Regions from separate parts of the Enterococcus sp. DIV0756 genome, predicted to be linked through region 2. Evidence: riboswitches for the same ligand, from Rfam matches in the RefSeq annotation. Region 2 holds a riboswitch; each other region holds the start of a gene.
The links. Region 2 has a riboswitch for magnesium ahead of IGI44_RS16875 (FtsW/RodA/SpoVE family cell cycle protein). Riboswitches for the same ligand answer to the same signal wherever they lie in the genome.

Region 1 (4,647 bases), on a different contig from region 2:
TATCGGTACAAAGCACATCAACGGCACCAAAATTTTGAATCGAATTGATATTTTTAATAACAGTGCCTTTTTTAGCCATTCCCGATGCGCCTTTGACTAAATTTGTAGTAACAATCATTGGCAGCATTTCAGGTGTCAATCCTACAGCAACCGATAAGCCGAACAAGAAGGCTTCCATCCAATCGCCTTTGGTCAAGCCATTGATTACAATGACTGTAGGTGCCATTAGCGCCATAAATTTGATGAAGATATACGAAGTCTTCTTGATTCCCACTTCAAAATTCGTCAAATCGGGCTTGGTACTCAAGGATTTTGCTACATCGCCAAAAAGCGTGCGATTTCCAGTTGCGATCACGACCCCTTCCGCGCTTCCGCTAATGACATTGCTTCCCATGAAGACCATGTTTTCATAGCTAGTCTCAGAATCTTGTGTGACAACATTGCTCTCTGCTTTTTTTTCAACCGGATAGCTTTCTCCAGTCAAAGCCGATTGAGAAACAAATAAATCCTTTGTGACCGTTAAACGGACATCCGCTGGAATCATATCCCCAGCAGAAAGTTTTACCACATCACCACAGACGATTTCCTCAATCGGAAGCTCAAGGAATTGATTTTTTCGTCGCACCGTCGCTGTGACTTTCACTAAAGATTTTAATTTTTCAGCGGCTTGATTTGAACGAACCGATTGGATCAATGTCATCGTTCCGCTAATCATGACCATCGTAAAAATAATTGCACTGCCAAAATAATCCCGGTCTGCTGGAGCAGCGATTACTACATCCGTTGTAAATGACGTTAACCCTAAGCCGATCAGTACCAATGTAAATGGTGTAATGTATGCTTTTAGCACTTCCAAAATGAATGGCGTCTTTTTGCCATATGAGATTGTATTGTCTCCATATTGTTCTCTGGCAATATCGGCTTGTTCTTCCGATAAGCCTTTTTTTGATGTATGAAATGTTTCAAAAACATGTTCTGCTGTTTTTCTAGCAAACAGATCATAATTTACTTTTTGAGTATTCTTAGTTACTTTTTCCACTGTTCTTACCTTCTCTCCAAAAAAAATTCGCCATAATCCTATCCCAATCATCAGATAGATAAGAATGTTTCCGAATGTTTTCATTTTTATTGCCTCCTAATGTGGGCTCACGGAGAGAAGAAGGAGCTAAAAACAAATAGACAAGAATAATTTGCCGATGCTCCATTCTTCATTTATCCATAAACCCGATCTTCGCGAACTACTGTCGTCCATTTGTTTTCATCTCCTTTGTATTTATTCGACTCAAGGGTTGTCGAATGTCTTTCTTAAACACTTTCAAAATCAATTGGTCTTCTTGATATTCGTAAGGCAATTCTTGATAAGCCAGCTTGTCATAAAAGCCCCAAGCTTGTTTCCTGCCTGTCAAAAAAATAGTCGAAAAGCCGCATCGATGAGCGATTTCCTCCGCATAGATCATCATTTTTTTCCCCAAGTGTTTGCCCTGCGCTAGCGGGTCAATTGCAACTTGTTTAATCTGAACGAATGAGGATGTTACAGGATGCAGCAACAACGTTCCTACTACTTCCTCTCCATATCGCACGACCAAATGAATATCCTGCTTTTCTTCAATCGGTGCTTCAAATAAATACGGTTTTCCCGCGCTTTCCTTCAACACTCGATTCCGAAGCATCAATGCTTCCCGATAAAATAGACTGTTCCATCTCACTAACATAAACACTGTTTTACCATGATGATTCCTCCTTTGTTTTTGATTGAAAAATAAAATAGATGGTTGTTGATGATTAGCAACTGTTGAGGAATTCATTTCTCACGTATAAGATCAAAACTACGACTGAACTTTTTTAGCAGAAACTGTTGGCAGCTAGCTCCTATTTAGGAATTAATCGTGCTAAACAACTACTTATGCTTATAAAGCTAGCTCATAATCACAGTATGGATTTTTTCTAACGTAAAAATTCAACAGATTTTCGTACGCATACCATTTTACTAATCTACTAAAGTAGAAAGTAAAACTGGCAACTGCAAAAAGTTGGACTCGCAAAAAAAGGCCTTTCGCTTTAAAAAACTCAGCGAAAGGCCGTAAAAAATCCATCTTAAATAAAAGACAAATACTCTTGTCGATCTAGTCGTTGAGTTTTGGCACTATACAACGTAAAGACAAACATCTTAGCTACCTTAAGAAAAGCCTTGTATTCGACAATTCCTGTTCTACCCATTGGCGTCTCTCGACATTTTTGGGCAGTAGCCTATGTTTGCATAGGAGCCTCACCTAACAAATCATATTCTATTTTTCTTTTCAAAATCTAACAAAATAAACGAACATTGTCAATAGGTTCTATAAAAAGTTGTTAAAAATAACTTTAGTTTTTTATAAAACCCGTATTTTATCTAATAATTACAGGGAACTAATTATTTCCATTCATTCTAGAATAATTAGTGATTCCAAAAATTTTACAACATTTCATTTTTTTGAAAAAAACGAACATTAAAGATAAAACGCCCTCCGTTCCCAAGAAAAAAAGATTATTTTTAAAGAAAAGCAGTTCATTGTATCTTAACAGTCAGATTTTCCGAATATTCAAATCATTCGAATCTTTCTAAAATAAAGACGAAGTTTCATCCATGCTAAAATTAATTTAACTTATATTTAAACACCCATGATAATTTTTTACTGCTATCTTCAACTTTTAAGAAATTCAATAGAAAGGAGTGGCTTTTATGTACAGAGATCTTTTTATGACGAATCAGCAACGAAAAAAAGTGCATTTTTTTAAACAAATGGAGGATTATCCTGCGGGTGAATACTCCGTACATACACTTAGTCAAAAATTCAACTCCAGCTATCCGCCATTTCTTCAGATGCTTCAAGAGCTAGATGACTCATTAAGAAAATTAAATGAAGCACCGCTATTGATTGAACCTTCAAAAGTCTATTGGGAGAGCGACTCAAGCAGGTCCAATACCTTCTTAATTGAGCAGGTAAAAAATTCCATTCCTTATCGTTTTTTATTGACCTCTTTGTTCTATCCCGAGAAAAATTTGAAGGATTTTAGTAAAGAAATTTTTGTGAGTGAATCAACGATTTTACGGCGCTTACATCCCCTAATGGATCATCTCGCGAAGTGCAATATTCGGATCAATTTTTCTAAAATGGAACTGACAGGCCGTGAAGCGGTTATTCGCTTAGTCTACATCAAAACATTATGGGCAGCCTCATTGGGAGAAGATATCAACTTCAGCCCACTTTCTTTTGAAAAGGAAGAGGCCTTGTTGAATGAGATACATTCATTACTGCCTTCGCACCTTCATCCAAAATTAGCCCGTTTGATGCTTTGTGTCAATCGGTTGCGAAATGAGCAAAAAAATTACTTGGGCGAGGCCCCCTTTGAAGACCTGTTGTTCTCTCAGACAAAGCCGCTGTTAGAACACTATTTTTCCGGCCTCTTGGATTCGCGTATCCAAATACGACGAAATATCGAATTTTTGAATTATTTATTTTATTATTATCCGTATTGCGTCAAAAACGATGGTCAGATTCTAAACCCTTTAATGCTCTATTACGCCAAAAATATCGAAGAACGCGATCCATTGTGTTTAGCCATTGATGCCTTTCATCGTTATTGCTCAAAAGAACTGCTCCAAGACACGTTAAACGAACAGGAAGAAAAACTGTTACTAGATAATATCGCCCGAACATTCTTGAACTATTCGATCCAGAAAAATGAAATTCCTTTACTTTTTGAGACTGGCAATAAGGAGCAATTTCTTCAGTCTGAACTGTATACACAGCTTTACCCGGCAATCCGCAAAACAGTTCGCAAATTAAGCCGACGCAAGCAATTGGAATGGTTAGCCACGGTTGATGCGTCTATTTCAAAAACCTTATGTTTAAGTCTTTTGCCCCACTTTACCGTGACCGACGAAAAGGTTCAGGTAGGCATAGTAGCGATCCCAAACTACCTTTATCTGCAACAGGTCGTCAAATTCTTGAGTAATCTCAGCTTCATCGATATTGTGTTTCAACCGCAAGCCGATGAGCCGATTGATCTTTTTATTACTACCTTCAAAGAATTGCTGCCTGCCAATACCAATGATTATTATTTGATCAATATTTTGAATGCCGATTACCAATCCGATCTTTTACCACGTTTACTGACGATTCAAAATAATAAAAGATTTGTCTAAAAAAAAAGCTGAACTCATTTTTTATGAGTCCAGCCTTTTTTTAGATATTCTTTTGCAAATCTTCATAGAACGCAGCTTTCGTAGCAGATATATACGGTGCCACCCATAAATAAGCAATACCTAAAGTTAGAGCCGTCACAATATACCAACCGATAAATGTCACATCCAGCCAGAACAATCGTCCCTTATGACCAATCATTAAATGACGACTTGCAGTAATCGTGTCCAACACTTTTGGTTTTTCACCAGTTTGTTGGATTTGATCATAATAGATAAAGTAGCTTTGCGAATACGCATAAGCTTTTACAATTCCAGGAATGATAAATAGGAATGTCCACAAGGTCGTAAATATATTCGTAAGCAATGCTAATAGAATCACGCCACCGATAAATACTCCTTGAAATCCGCGAAACGCGTCTTTCATTGGTTCGATTTGCGTACGCTCACCTCTTAGCAAATCT
Region 2 (4,647 bases):
CTACATTCATTTGTCGCAAATATGGGTAAAAAAGTCCTGCTGTTCCAAGTGTAATTGCAATACCCAAAAAGAGACCGACGATGATGTCGCTAATATAATGAACCCCTAAATAAATTCTGCCACCTGCAATTGTGATCAGTAAGAAAATTAGTATCACCTTTACCATTAGCGGCGGTTTCTTCTCAATAAAATAATAAATTAGCATTACAGAACAAATAAACGTCATGATCAAAAGTGAATGCCCGCTAGGAAAGCTATAGGAGGAGCGTGAAATATACTGTATTTGATCCGGACGTGATCGCTGGATAAGCTGTTTCAATAAATAACCTATTCCACTTACAAAAATCAGATTGCCAAGGCACCAAACAGTCAACGTGTTAAGCCTTCTCCGCAGAAGAATAATACCTATTACACCAAATGTTCCTACCATCGGGCCAATTGTAGCAAATTTGGCAATTGCGCCCGCAAACGTTGTTACAGCAAAAATATCAGGTAATCGATACTGAATAAATAAATGATCTAAATGACTCAGCCATGGTGCATTCAGGATGACTGCCATGGTAAATAAAAATACTATAAGCAATGCGCCTGCACTACTTAGAAGAAAGGTCTTTCGCATATTCATATTTGTTTCTCCATTCAATTTTTCTTAAACCCCATCATGATTCCAAAACCGATACCTAGAACAATTAAGGAAGTTCCCCCTTGACTCAAGATTGGCAATGGGATACCAGTTAGTGGCAAAATACCAATCGCTGCACCGATATTTTCAAAAACTTGGAACAGTAGACTAAAAACAAATGCCGCAGCAATATATAAATTGGCTTTATTGTTGGTTTTGATTGCCGCGGAAAGGATTTGATAAAATAAATAGAAATATAGAAAAATAACCATTGTTCCACCGATAAATCCGAACCCTTCCCCAATGACTGTAAAAATCATGTCCGATTCACGAACAGGTACATAAACAGAGCTTTGTCCTGCACCACGTCCGACTAATCCGCCTGAACCGATCGCATAAAGACTTTGTACTTGTTGATACGCAATGGAATCTCGATACTGAAAGGGATCGACCCACGCTCGAACTCGATCTAATTGATAGGTTTTAAAATGTAGCCAATAAAGCAGCTTATTCCCCCATTCACTAAACACCAAAACTAATAATGTACTTCCTAAAGCGGTAACTGCTCCAGTGATTGAGAGAAGAATTTTCCAATGGACACCAGAAATAACAAATAGCGCACCTAAGATAGCGATAAACACTAAACTTGTACCAAAATCACGTTGCATGAACATTAGTAAAAACGTTGGTAAACTATATAATAAAATTTTCCCAATATAGCGCAGATCATTCCTTAAGCTTTGTTGTGTATGTGCCATTTCGTCGATTAAGGTTAGTCGAACCATGAAGAGAATAAAACTAAGCTTCATTAATTCTGAAGGCTGAAAAGAAAACCCTCCGATTCGTAGCCACCGTCTCGTATTTGTCACTGCAAACATAGCCGGGTCATGAAACCAATACAAAAGAGCCATCAATCCCAGTGAAAGAACATAAAAATGTGGCGCATATTTTAATAGATAAGCCGTTTTTATTCGACTCACTATTCCCATCGCAGCTAATGAAAGCAGACAAAAAAGAATCTGTTTGACCACCACACTTTTCACATCGACACCATCAAGTCCAGCTGCTAATGATTGAACGCCGATACTAATTAAGTAGAATAAGAAAAGCGGTAAAAAGAGAGAATAATTAAATTCGTTACTCAATCGTTTCATCATGCGTTCGGACCTCCGAAGATAGTTTTAAACAGATACCCAGAGCGGCAGAAAGAATCAAGTAGCTGGTTCCACCATAACTAATAAAAGGCAAAGGAACACCTGTCATGGGTATCAAACCCAAAATACTCGAAATATTGATACTCGTTTGGAGCAAAAGTAAACTTCCCACGCCGAAATAAATCAAACTAACTTGCTGATTTACTTCCTTCGATGCCAGAACAAATAAACGAAGGGCAATCAGAAAAAGTAACGCTAAAACGAGTAATCCAACAATTACACCTAATTCTTCAACCAAAATCGAATAAACGAAATCCGTTTCGGCGACTGGAAGGTAGCCTTTTTTGGTAATACTATTTCCTAATCCTCGTCCGAAAAATCCCCCATTATAAAGGGCGTAGTAGGAATTACTCATTTGAAATCCTTTCCCATAGGGATCTAAAAATGGATCTCTAACTAATCGAATACGGTCATACGTGTGAGCGAATAGTTCAGGCAACAGATGATGACTCCCTAAAAAAAGAATCATTCCTCCTATCACAGCAATACCTAGGAAAATCGTTAAAAAGAGAATCACTGACAATTGATAGGGCAATTGCGCAGTAGTTATAATTACCAAAGCGATCCCCCAGATAATGATCGCACCTGTGACCTTTGGTTGGAGTAAAATCAACAATCCACTAAGCAAGACAAGTCCACCGGGAACCAGCATTTCATGTCTTGTCCGTTTTATTCGGAAAAAGTAAGCTAAATAAAGAATTAATGCCACATTTGTCACTTCCGAAGGCTGGAATTGGATTCCTAATATAGACACCCACCTCTGTGCACCATTGATGCTGACGCCCGCTATTTTTGCCAGTAGCAGACTAACTAATCCGATCGCTAGCAATCCTTTTGCTAGTATTCCCTTTGTCAAAACATGACTTTTTACATGAAAAATGAACGCAATAAGCAACCAACTCAGCCCCATAAAAATCGCTTGCTTACTAAATAATGTTAACGGATTCTCACCCTCTGCCATCAAGCGATAAGAACTCGCACTGAAAACAATTAAAAGACCGATTAGACTAACTCCCAAATAAGGTAGTAACAATAGCCAATCGATCTTTTTTCTTTTTAGCATGTATATCTCTCCCTTCATCAAGTAATTGTTTGAGACGAGAGAGTCCACAGTAAATAACCTAAAAAAACACCAAACGTTAGCAAAAAAATACTAACAAGTTTGGTGTCTCACACAATCAATCTCATCGTCTGAGTTTTAGCACTAAACAACGTAAAGAATTACTTCTTAGCTATTTTATGAAAAGCCTTAATCCGACAATTCCTATTTTACACATTGGCGTCTTTCGACGTTTCTGCGCAATAGCCTATATTTGTTTAGGAGCCTCACCTAACAAGTTTACTTATATTTACTTTCACAAAGAATACTACTTTTTTTATCCGTAAATAGCAAAAAAAATCGTCATACTTCAGATTATCTTTAAAATCGCTTATAAAATACTTTACTAAAAATTCACTAGAAATAATAATTTTTTTATGGTATTTAACCCGAGGAACAATAAAAAAGGAACTGCGATAAAGGTCTTATCACAGTTCCTTTTTCCGAATAAACGGTGCTCCAGAAGTTGCTTCTTCGGAAATTCCTTCTTATTTCTTAAAGCTGATCGCTTCTGGCACAACCTTTTCTTTAAATATTCTGTCCAACCAGTCCTGATAAACTTCCAACTGTTCTAGTGTATGGAAAAAATGTTCCCCGTCTTCAAAAACTGTCATTGAACTATTGGATGCTTTTAAAAATTTTTCAATTGTTGTCCTCGAAGTCAAGTTATCTTTTCCGCCATAAAGAATTTTTGTTGGAGCTGTCCAATTAATCGGGTGTTTAACAACATAATTGTAGTAATTCCACTCCAATGTCTTGATTGGTGTTTCGATTATTTTATCCCTTTGCAGATCAATAGGCGTCAATCCCGACCAAAACAGCATATTTTCAATTAATTGCTGCATGTCAACAATCGGAGAAAGGAATAGACATTGTTCAATTGGTTTATTCTGACACGCCAACATACCAAAATAAGCGCCAATACTGCAGCCAAATAACGAAAGTTTCTTTGTTTGCTTCTCCAGCTCAAGTAAAATTTTAGTTGCATCGGCTACGACATTTTGTGGATTTAACGGATAACTAGACCCTTTTCGTTCACCATGTTCTGGCAGATCGAAGCTCCAAACCTGATAGCCATTTGCCTCGGCTGCTTCTGCTAACAATTGGATAACAGTATCCTCTTTGTGGGATTGGTCGCCATGAAAAGCTAGGATTGCTTGCTCACTTGGTTCTCCCCAGCAGACAACCGGGATTCCTTGAATATTTTTTTGTTCACGTTTCATTTATGCCTCCTCAATTTGCAGGCCTAGTCCAGCCGCAATCGTTATAGCTTGATAAGAATTGACTTTTAATCCCTTTAATTGTTCCATCGAAAAAGCAATTTTGTGAAATTGATTGGTGGTAAAATCTAAGCCAGATAATTTTGTCCGCATCCAGTTACTATTATCCAAATCATTCTTAGTCAAAAATAAATGCTTCCAAGTGACCTCAAAGAACTCACTATCCGTCATTTGACAATTCTCGAAAGCCACATTCTTCAAATTCGTGGCACTGTATGAACCAAAATTGATTACACAATCCTTAAACTGACAATCTCGTAAATAGCTCTCCGCAAAATTACAGCCGGTCAGTTTGCAGCTTTCAAAAATTACTTGATGAAAGCTGCCGCCAATCCATTCCAGATTTGAAAAATCACAATTTTTGAAGACAACATTGCTCGCTTCAAAACGATACAGTTTAGTCCGCTGCATCGTGATTTTTTCTAAAATCGA
Region 3 (4,647 bases), on a different contig from region 2:
CAGTGTGACCTTTACTTTGCAACGCCTCAATAATTCTTGATTTTTGCATCGGATTCAACTTCGCAAATAAATTAACCGTTTCCGCCACTTGATACAATTCGTCATCTGACATGTCATCAATTTGGTTTCCCAATACATATTCATCTGCTGGAATCCCTACATCTTGACAAACTTTCTGTGCCACAATTGCGTTGTCTCCCGTAAGAACTTTTACGGTTACACCATGTTGGTGCAGTGATTTGATAGCCGGTTTAGCAGACGCCTTCGCTGGGTCAAGGAATCCCATAAAGCCAACCAAAATCATGTCTTTTTCATCGTCTGTGGAATAGATTGCTTCATCATGAGCATCTCGTCGAACAGCTACGGTAATAACCCGCATGCCTTGACGATTCATTTTTTCATTCACAGCTTGCAGCTTTTGTCGAATTTCCGAAGTTAATTCTAAAATTTCCCCGTTAATCTCAACATACTTACAAATTGCTGCCATTTCTTCAACCGCACCCTTAGTGATCATCAATTGATGATCATCTGTTTTCATCACCACTGTCAAGCGCCGGCGAGAAAAATCAAAAGGTATTTCATCAATTTTTTGAACTATTTGATAAGGCAGGTGACGATCTTGTTCTTCAAAATAATTAATAACGGCAATATCCATCAAATTTTTCCAACCCGTTTGATACGTAGAATTCATAAATGCTAGATCTAGCACTTGTTCATTTTCATTTCCTAATGGGTCGAGATGTTGAACTAAAACTACCCGATCCTCCGTAATCGTCCCAGTTTTATCTGTACATAAAACATCCATGCTGCCTAAATTTTGGATTGAGGCTAATTCTTTCACAATGACTTTGTGTTTCGATAACGTTAAGGCTCCTTTAGCTAAGTTAGAGCTCACAATCATCGGCAACATTTCTGGTGTAAGTCCAACAGCTACAGCAATTGCAAAGAAAAAGGCGCTACTCCAATCCCCTTTCGTTAGTCCGTTGATCAAGAACACTAACGGAAATAAAATCATTACCATCCTCAGTAACATTTTGCTTACTTTAGTTAAGCCTATGTCAAAAGAAGTTTTTCCACGTTTTGACGTCGCATTTTTGGCAATATCACCGAAAAATGTTTGTTGACCGGTTTTTAAAATAATTGCTTTTCCTTGACCGCTTAAAACATCGGTTCCCATAAATACCAAATTGGTTAAATCCAAAGCCGTTGTTTCCTCTGTTAAATCTTTGTCTTTTGCGAGATATTTTTCAACAGGCATCGATTCTCCTGTTAGCGATGATTGGTTGACAAAAAGATCTTTTGTCCAAATCAAAACGGCATCCGCCGGAATCATATCGCCGGTTGCTAACGTTAAAATGTCACCTGGTACTACTTCATCCATCGGAATTTCTTTTGTCTCTCCATTACGTGTGATGGCAGCAGTATTCTCAATCATTTCTTTTAATTCAATGCTCGCCTTTTGCGAACGATATTCTTGAATAAAAGTTATTAAAACACTTGCCAAAATCATAATCGACATAACCACAGCTGCTTCTATATCGTTTGTTAATAAGGAAACAATTGCTAATGCGGCCAAGACATAAACGAAAGGATCGTTAAATGCTTGTAAAAATAATAAAAATCCTGGCGTTGGTTTTTGCGCCGAAACTTCGTTTGGACCGTACTCTTCCAAACGGCTTTGCGCATCCTCTTCAGATAATCCTTGTAAAGAAGTTCGCAGATTAAGAAAAAGATCGCGATCAGACAGAATCGCTAATTTTTTCAATTCTTGATCCTTGTTGACTTTGCGAGCAAGAAGGTTTTTTTTGTTCATCATAATGGTTCCTCCTAAAATTCAGGCCAACCTCAGTCGCCCTCGAGTAGTTACTTTTCGGTCGACTATCGTCATGATCCATCTCCCTCACATCCTTTCCATTTAACTAATAGACACTGACTTGGACACACAAATAAAGCGCGCACTCGAAAATGAGCACGCGCAAAAGTTTCATTCATGTTCATCGTCGAGCTTTAGCACTATAGGGCGTAGACAGATTTGTCAGCTACATTATGAATCACCTTCACGATGATCCCTGTTATACCCATTGGCGTCTCTCGACATTTTTGGGCAGTAGCCTGTGTCCATATAGGAGCCTCACCTAACAATTAATTTAATTTTCATCCTTACTATAAGGTACTTACCTATCAGTGTCAAACTTAACACCGAAAAATTTGTTAATTTTCAGAAACTCATCCACCTTTTTATTCGGAGTGTTACTAAAATAGTCGGCAAACTTTTTACTCCATAGCTTTGTTTCCCGAGCTTCAGCAAATTTCTCCATGGTCTCATCATACGTTTCAATTAAAGAATAATCGTAATCTTTATAGGTATCATAATGGATGACGGCTTGTTCTGGTAATCTAGGTTTTACCTGCATTTCCACATTCGGCTTTCCAATACTCAAACCAGCAACTGGCAATACATAATCAGGCAGCTTTAATAATTCGCTGACCTCAGCAATATCTTTGCGAATTGTCCCAACAACTACAGAGCCTAAACCTAATGCCTCAGTCGCGATCACGGCATTTTCTAATGCTAAAGCTGCATCGGTGACAGCCGTGATTACTGGGTCAAATCCTTCATTGATTCGATACTCAACCCCATAGTGTTCAGCAACTTTTTGTGTTCGTTTCAAATCTGCTACAAATACTAGAAAAACGGAACTATTCAGTACATGAGGGTTTCCAGGATTCATTGCTACTAGTTGTTCACGAATCCCCCGATCCTTAACAACAATAATGCTGTACATTTGGCCGTTCATCCAGCTTGGAGCTTGCCGGCTAGCTTGTAAAATTTTTTGCAGCTCCTCTTCTGATAATTGATACGTTTCATCAAAGTTCCGATACGTCCGATGTTGATTCATTACTTCTAGCGCTTCCATCTAACTCCTCCTTAATTCCTTTGAGATTGCTTGCAATTTGATAAAAAACTCTTGTCTCGTCTTTTTAGACATGCGAGTATAATTTACTCTCATTGACATTGTATCATTACTAAAAAGAAATGAGGGCGCGATCAATAATTTTTCCTGTAAAAAAATCTCCCAATCTTTTCGCGTTAAATGTTGGTGTCGCCATGTCAGATATACATATATGCCGCCTTCAATCTTTGAAATACTCCAATCACCCGCGATAATTTTTGACTGATCAATAAAAGCCTGGGCTTTCTGCTTTAAAGCAACAACTAATTCTGCCTGATTTTGTTCAAATAATGGATCTGTTAATGCCGTATGTGCGATTACTTGAGGAAAAATGCTGATTGAGAAATCCATCATTTGTTTAGCATCAGATAAGCGTTGAATTAGCTTCTGATCTGCGACAATCCATCCAATCTTGATCGAAGAACCAAATATTTTTGAAAGGGAACCTAGGTGAATCACCTGGTGTGGTGCAAGTTCTTTTAAAGATGGTGGAATTTTTTTGAAATTCATTTCGCTAAACACTTCATCTTCTACGATCGGCAGCTGGTATTTGAGACTGAGTTCGATTAATTCATTTCTGCGTCTTTCTGACATCGTCGTTCCAGTAGGATTTTGAAAAGTTGGATTCAGAATGATTAACTTAATTTTTTTTGTCAAAATCAATTGCTCTAATTTATCAATTCTCATTCCCTCTTTGTCCATTTCAACACCGTACAACCGTACTCCAGCACTGGCAAAAATTGGTAATGAATACAAAAATGAAGGATCTTCAATTGCAACACTATCACCACTTTGCAACATCACTTGTAATAATAAAAACATGGCCTGCTGACCACCAGAGGTGATTAGTACTTGATCGGACGAAACGTCAATTTTTTGTTCTAATTTGATTCGTTTACAAATAACTTGTTGTAAAGGGCGGTACCCTAACGAACTTTGCTTTTTTTCTTCTAACAATAATTCTTCCCATGTATAAGATGGAAAACGGAAGTCGGGGATCATACTTAGTGGTAGTTCTCCAGAATATAGATCGATGATATCTGGCTCCTTCAATAACCGCTGAGCCCTTTCCAAAAAGGGTTCTTTAGGATGGGTTTCTTGAGTAAATAAACTACGCCAATCTACTCGTGGATGGGTACTTCGCCCCCAGTTCCCCTCATTGACGAGGGTGCCGCTGCCTTGCCTACGAATGACCCAGCCCAAACTGACTAGTTCTTCTAATGCATGAACCACGGTGGAACGATTCACTTGATAATATTCTGCTAATTTTCGTTCCGCGGGTAATTTATCTCCTGGCTGCAACGTACCATCTTGAATATAGGAAATAATCTGTTCGATAATTTGTTGATAAATTGGTGTGGATTTTGTATTTGCTAATTGCCACATAATCTTTCCTCACTTACCATTGGATGACTTAAAACTAACCCAATCATCCACCACTGTCAATCGATCTTTAAAAACATATCATTCGAGCGAACAAAAAAAATGAACGATTACCTACTATTGTAATCGTTCATTTTGAATTAATTTGTTTAGTTTCAAAAAACAGGATAATCTTTTAAAAGTTTTCTAAAAATAGTTAAATCGTATCACCGTTGAAAATTGAGTTCTTCACAACCACATAATCTACCTTCTGCAAAGCTTCTAGATCATTTCCGCCAGCGTAAGAAATGGATGATTGTAAGTCTTGTTG
Region 4 (4,647 bases), 100 kb from region 2:
AAAATCATTTGTCTTTCACACAAATGGTCAATATCTCTATCAAAGCGACTATTCTGTCCAAGATGAAGCAGCAGAGGAAAAAGAATCTACTTCTCTGAACGGCAATGTCTATATTGGAACACCAGGTAATACGGAAACTGGAACGCTGCCTACCGTAAAAACCAAAAACGGGTTTGTTCCTTAAGCAGAAAATGATTTACCAAACGAAATGAACGTTCTATTTTGAACAAAAAAATCAGCGTAAGTAAGTGTTAATTGCACTTGCTTACGCTGATTTTTGATCTACTTAAATAGATTTTTCTTAACGGATACCATTTCCTTTGAGTTCAATTTCTTTGAATGTTCGCTTTAAATCATTTTCTACTTCCTCAATATCAAAAACCTGTTGGCTGTTCTTATTTTTGTATAAATAATAATCCAAGCTTAACGCACTAGGCAACGTAAGAAAGCCAATCGATTCATTTGCCAGAAGTTCCTTTTCTATTGCATGAATCACAAAAATTGCCTTTTTCTCATTCAACCATTTATGAATCCCTAAACTATCATGGCAATAAAGGTATTCAGGATCAATATTAAAATATTCAGCTGTCCTTTGAGTTAACTGTTGATGCCCCACATGATCGGTCAAAATGATAAAAGGAAATTTTTCTAGATCCTCTGCTGCCGCCTGTCTCAATTCATTCGTTACCAGTGATTGATTAGCCGCCAGTAACATTTTCGAACGAATTAGTGAACAGCGCTCAAATTGTGGATCATCCATCAGGCAACTAGTTATTACTAAGTCAATTTCCTTATGCTTAAGTTGCTTCAGTAACTCTAAAGGAGCGTCATTGACATAGTTGATCGTATAGCTGTCATTGCAGCACCCACACTCTCCTGCTTCAAATATTAAAACTGATTCGCTAATCCCCACCCTAAAAGAAGGACGATCAATCATTTGATAAAGAGGGAAATGGATTTTTTTTGCTTCCTCAATGATTCGCTTCACAAAAGGGAGAATCCTCTGTCCTTCTTCACTCAAAACTAGTTTCTTTCCGTGACGCGTAAATAAATCATAGCCTAGCTCGTTTTCCAGGCTTTTAAGGGCTGAGCTCAGAGAAGAGATTCCAATAAACAACTCTTTCGAAGCTTTTGAGAGGCTATTGTATTTTGCAATGACGTAGAAGTACTCTAATTTCTCAATCGACATTTCTTTCACATCCCAACAGTAAATTTTAGGCCAACCTAATTTTGCTCTTTTAAACGACTATTAGGCAAGGAAAAACATTAAATAACAAGTATTCTTTAACAGTGGTTAACTATTTTGAGGCTCTTAGCACCAAACAAAAATAGACGGAGGCCTCTCTTAATAAATTGGAAAGCATTTCTATAAAAAGCGTAATGATAATAAAAAGCTTTATTAGTAAGGACTACAGTCTTTCATATAGTGATTGTTGTCTGAGTAACAATTGATTTATCATCCTTCACGAGTATGATGAGTTTGCACAATAAAATATAATCATATTAGGTGAGGTTACTCTGAAGAACACAGGTTATCGCTCGGAAATGTCGAGAGACAGTAACGAGTAAAGCAGGGATTGTCGAATTAAGGCTTTCCCAAGATAACTAGAAGATCCTTTTCTTACGTCTCAGAAAGCCAAAGCTCAATTAACGTGATTTCCTTATAAACTTGTCTATTTATTCGGTGACCTCCTTAATATGATTATTTAGGAGGTTTTTTACATTGAAAGTTTTCAACGCTTCATCAAAGCAAAACAATCAGCTTACAAGAATTATCGGAAATATCACCTTCCTATTTATCTTAGCTCTTTTTGCTTTCATACTGATTTTCTCGCTGATGAAAATGAACCGCCCGCTTCAAACGTTACCCTCGGAAGAATTTTTATCGACGGTGAATAAACATAAGGACTTTTTATCCGTCACAAATCTTGGTTATTTTTCCATTCGAACGATGTTTCGAATGATTGTCGGAATGGTTTGGTCTTTCTTATTTTCCTTTGTTTTTGGACTTTTAGCAGTGAAATATAAGACTGCCAGAAGAATTATTCTACCGTTAGTTAATTTTCTTGAATCCGTGCCTTTATTAGGCTTTCTAACTTTTACAACTGCTTGGCTGCTGGGGTTATTCCCAGGAAATGTGTTGGGTGCTGAATGTGTTGCCATCTTCGCAATTTTTACTGGTCAAGCATGGAACATTATGTTGACACTCTACCAAATCATGGAAGTTATCCCTTCGGATCTGTCCAATGTTACTGAGCAATTCAAATACAACCCTTGGGAAAAATTTTGGCGGCTTGAATTTGTATATGCGATCCCGGGTTTGCTTTGGAATGTGATTATTTCTCAAACGGCGGCTTGGTTTGCATTAGTAGCTAGTGAACAAGCTTCTGTAGCTCTACCAAAGGATACGACTCTTTTTTTACCGGGAATTGGTTCATATATTCAAGTGGCATTGAACCGTGCCGACTTCAAGGCTTGTTTGTGGGCTGTTCTAGCGTTGCTACTGAATGTGGTAATCCTAAATTTCTTAGTATTTCAACCGCTGGTTCGGGCAACTTATTACTTCAAATATGAGACAGACGTTGAAAGTACAACACCGCCAAAATCAATCGTTTATCAACTGTTAAAAAATGCATCATTAACGAAACAGTTTTCAAAGGGTTTTGCAAGTTTCAGCAGATTTTGGATCTACGATATACCAAAAATTTGGTATTTCTTAAAATTGGATCATCTGTATCGATTAGTGTCGAAATTACGGAATTTTTTTAAAACCTTATGGTATGTCAGTCTAGCGTTTGTGGTAATCATTTGTTCGATCAAGCTCTATCATTTCTTACCTCATCAAGATTTCAGCATGATTCCTAGATTAACGCTCTATACCACTTTAAGAGTGACATTGGCAATGATTGTTGCCGGAGTCATCTTTACACCCTTAGCCATTTGGGTCGCTAGTGATAATCGCCGGTTAAATATTGTTCAACCCATCGGTCAAATTTTGGGCTCAATTCCTTCGAATGTTTATACACCCTTTGTCGTTCTTGTTATTGGTATGGGTTTTAACAAGTTACAATGGTGGATTCTGCCGCTTATTATGGTTGGGTGTCAATGGTATTACTTCTTTAATGTAATCGCCGGTTATTTAGCAATTCCTGATGACATACGAGACGTGACGAAACTATTTAAACTGTCTAAATGGCAATGGTGGACCAAATACCTAATTCCTTCGATTCTGCCTTATCTAATTACAGCGATTATTAATGCTGCTGGTGCAGCTTGGAATGCAGACATTGCCGCTGAAAGTATTCAATGGGGTAAACAAACAATCAATGTCACAGGCTTAGGTCAATATATTTCAGTGAATGATGGAATAAAAGATAAATCCGCTTTGGGTACATTAGCGATGTGCTTTATGGTAGGACTTTGTATCGCTTTTATTTGGCAACCGCTATATCGAGTAGCTAAAGAAAAATTTCACTATTAGTAGTTTTACCCCATTATTTTTTTAGCATGCAAACGAAAGGAGAAGTATGATCGACTCGTTCGATTATGCAAAAATAGACAATGGAAAACACAGAATTATTAAACGTAAAAGCAGTCTGCAAGGAATTTGAAATTGAAGGGCATAAAGACCATTTGAAAGTACTTGAAAATATCGACTTAACAGTTAAAACAAATGAATTTTTGAGCATTATCGGTCAGTCTGGAACAGGAAAATCGACTCTATTAAGAAGTATTGCCGGACTTCTTCGACCAACCACAGGAGAAATTACGTTTGAGAATAAAACGATCACTGAACCAGATGCCAACATTAGTATGGTTTTTCAACACTTCGCTCTTTTTCCTTGGCTAACGGTAGAAAAAAATATCAGCTTTGGTCTGGAAAATCGTGTAGGGCTTTCTCGTGAACAAATCAAAAAAAGAGTCAATAATCTCATCGAAATGATCGGCTTAACAGGATTTGAAAAGGCCTATCCTAGAGAACTATCTGGTGGGATGAAGCAGCGTGTCGGGTTTGCCCGTGCCTTAGCGATTGAACCTAGCTTGTTGTTATTAGACGAACCTTTTTCAGCTTTAGATATCGTAACAGCTAGTCAACTGTCCAACGATTTATTAGACATTTGGTTGAACAATCAAATTGCTACCAAATCAATCGTCATGATCACTCACGATGTCCAACAAGCCGTTCAACTATCCGACCGTGTCGTTTTGATGGACTCCAATCCTGGACGTGTAGCGAAAATTTATCGAATCGATGTTCCAAGAAGCGAACGCTCCCCTAAAACAATCATTAACATTGTGGATCGCATTACAAAAGAAATGATCCGTCGCATGCAAGTATAAAAAATAGACATCCGCGCAAATTTGCACGGGTGTCTATTTTTTTATGAAGATACTCACGACAGCTCATCACGCAACGCTTCAATAATATTTTCCTTCTTAATCTTATCTATTGCATAAAGCATAGTGAGTGACACAATCAAAAATACACCCGTTACACTGATCAAAATGCTTCTCCAAGGGAAATGATAACTGATCTCTGCTCCTCCCTTAACCATTGCTCTATAGATTAGCCAAGAAATCATTCCTGCAGTTGGAATGCCTAATAACAGCGAGCGAGACCCATAAAAGAAACACTCAAAGATCATC

Region 1: another riboswitch for magnesium. It lies ahead of IGI44_RS02425 (GNAT family N-acetyltransferase); the one in region 2 lies ahead of IGI44_RS16875 (FtsW/RodA/SpoVE family cell cycle protein).
Region 3: another riboswitch for magnesium. It lies ahead of mgtA (magnesium-translocating P-type ATPase); the one in region 2 lies ahead of IGI44_RS16875 (FtsW/RodA/SpoVE family cell cycle protein).
Region 4: another riboswitch for magnesium. It lies ahead of IGI44_RS17410 (ABC transporter permease subunit); the one in region 2 lies ahead of IGI44_RS16875 (FtsW/RodA/SpoVE family cell cycle protein).

The regions. Positions count from the first base shown of each region.
Region 1 covers NZ_JBIOLF010000001.1:492,371-497,017, reverse strand. Annotated here, with positions in the region: gene mgtA (magnesium-translocating P-type ATPase) at 1-1,039, opposite strand, end outside; gene IGI44_RS02425 (GNAT family N-acetyltransferase) at 1,239-1,670, opposite strand; M-box (ykoK) riboswitch at 2,116-2,285, opposite strand; gene IGI44_RS02420 (helix-turn-helix domain-containing protein) at 2,720-4,186, shown strand; gene IGI44_RS02415 (DUF975 family protein) at 4,227-4,647, opposite strand, start outside.
Region 2 covers NZ_JBIOLF010000002.1:107,053-111,699, forward strand. Annotated here, with positions in the region: gene IGI44_RS16865 (phosphatase PAP2/LCP family protein) at 1-625, opposite strand, end outside; gene IGI44_RS16870 (FtsW/RodA/SpoVE family cell cycle protein) at 640-1,779, opposite strand; gene IGI44_RS16875 (FtsW/RodA/SpoVE family cell cycle protein) at 1,760-2,899, opposite strand; M-box (ykoK) riboswitch at 3,013-3,181, opposite strand; gene IGI44_RS16880 (alpha/beta hydrolase) at 3,424-4,158, opposite strand; gene IGI44_RS16885 (pentapeptide repeat-containing protein) at 4,159-4,647, opposite strand, start outside.
Region 3 covers NZ_JBIOLF010000001.1:1,821,257-1,825,903, forward strand. Annotated here, with positions in the region: gene mgtA (magnesium-translocating P-type ATPase) at 1-1,813, opposite strand, end outside; M-box (ykoK) riboswitch at 1,986-2,150, opposite strand; gene IGI44_RS08855 (nitroreductase family protein) at 2,175-2,918, opposite strand; gene IGI44_RS08860 (PLP-dependent aminotransferase family protein) at 2,919-4,340, opposite strand; gene guaC (GMP reductase) at 4,534-4,647, opposite strand, start outside.
Region 4 covers NZ_JBIOLF010000002.1:209,498-214,144, forward strand. Annotated here, with positions in the region: gene IGI44_RS17400 (LCP family protein) at 1-184, shown strand, start outside; gene IGI44_RS17405 (LysR family transcriptional regulator) at 302-1,189, opposite strand; M-box (ykoK) riboswitch at 1,493-1,662, shown strand; gene IGI44_RS17410 (ABC transporter permease subunit) at 1,724-3,481, shown strand; gene IGI44_RS17415 (ABC transporter ATP-binding protein) at 3,562-4,341, shown strand; gene IGI44_RS17420 (ABC transporter permease) at 4,395-4,647, opposite strand, start outside.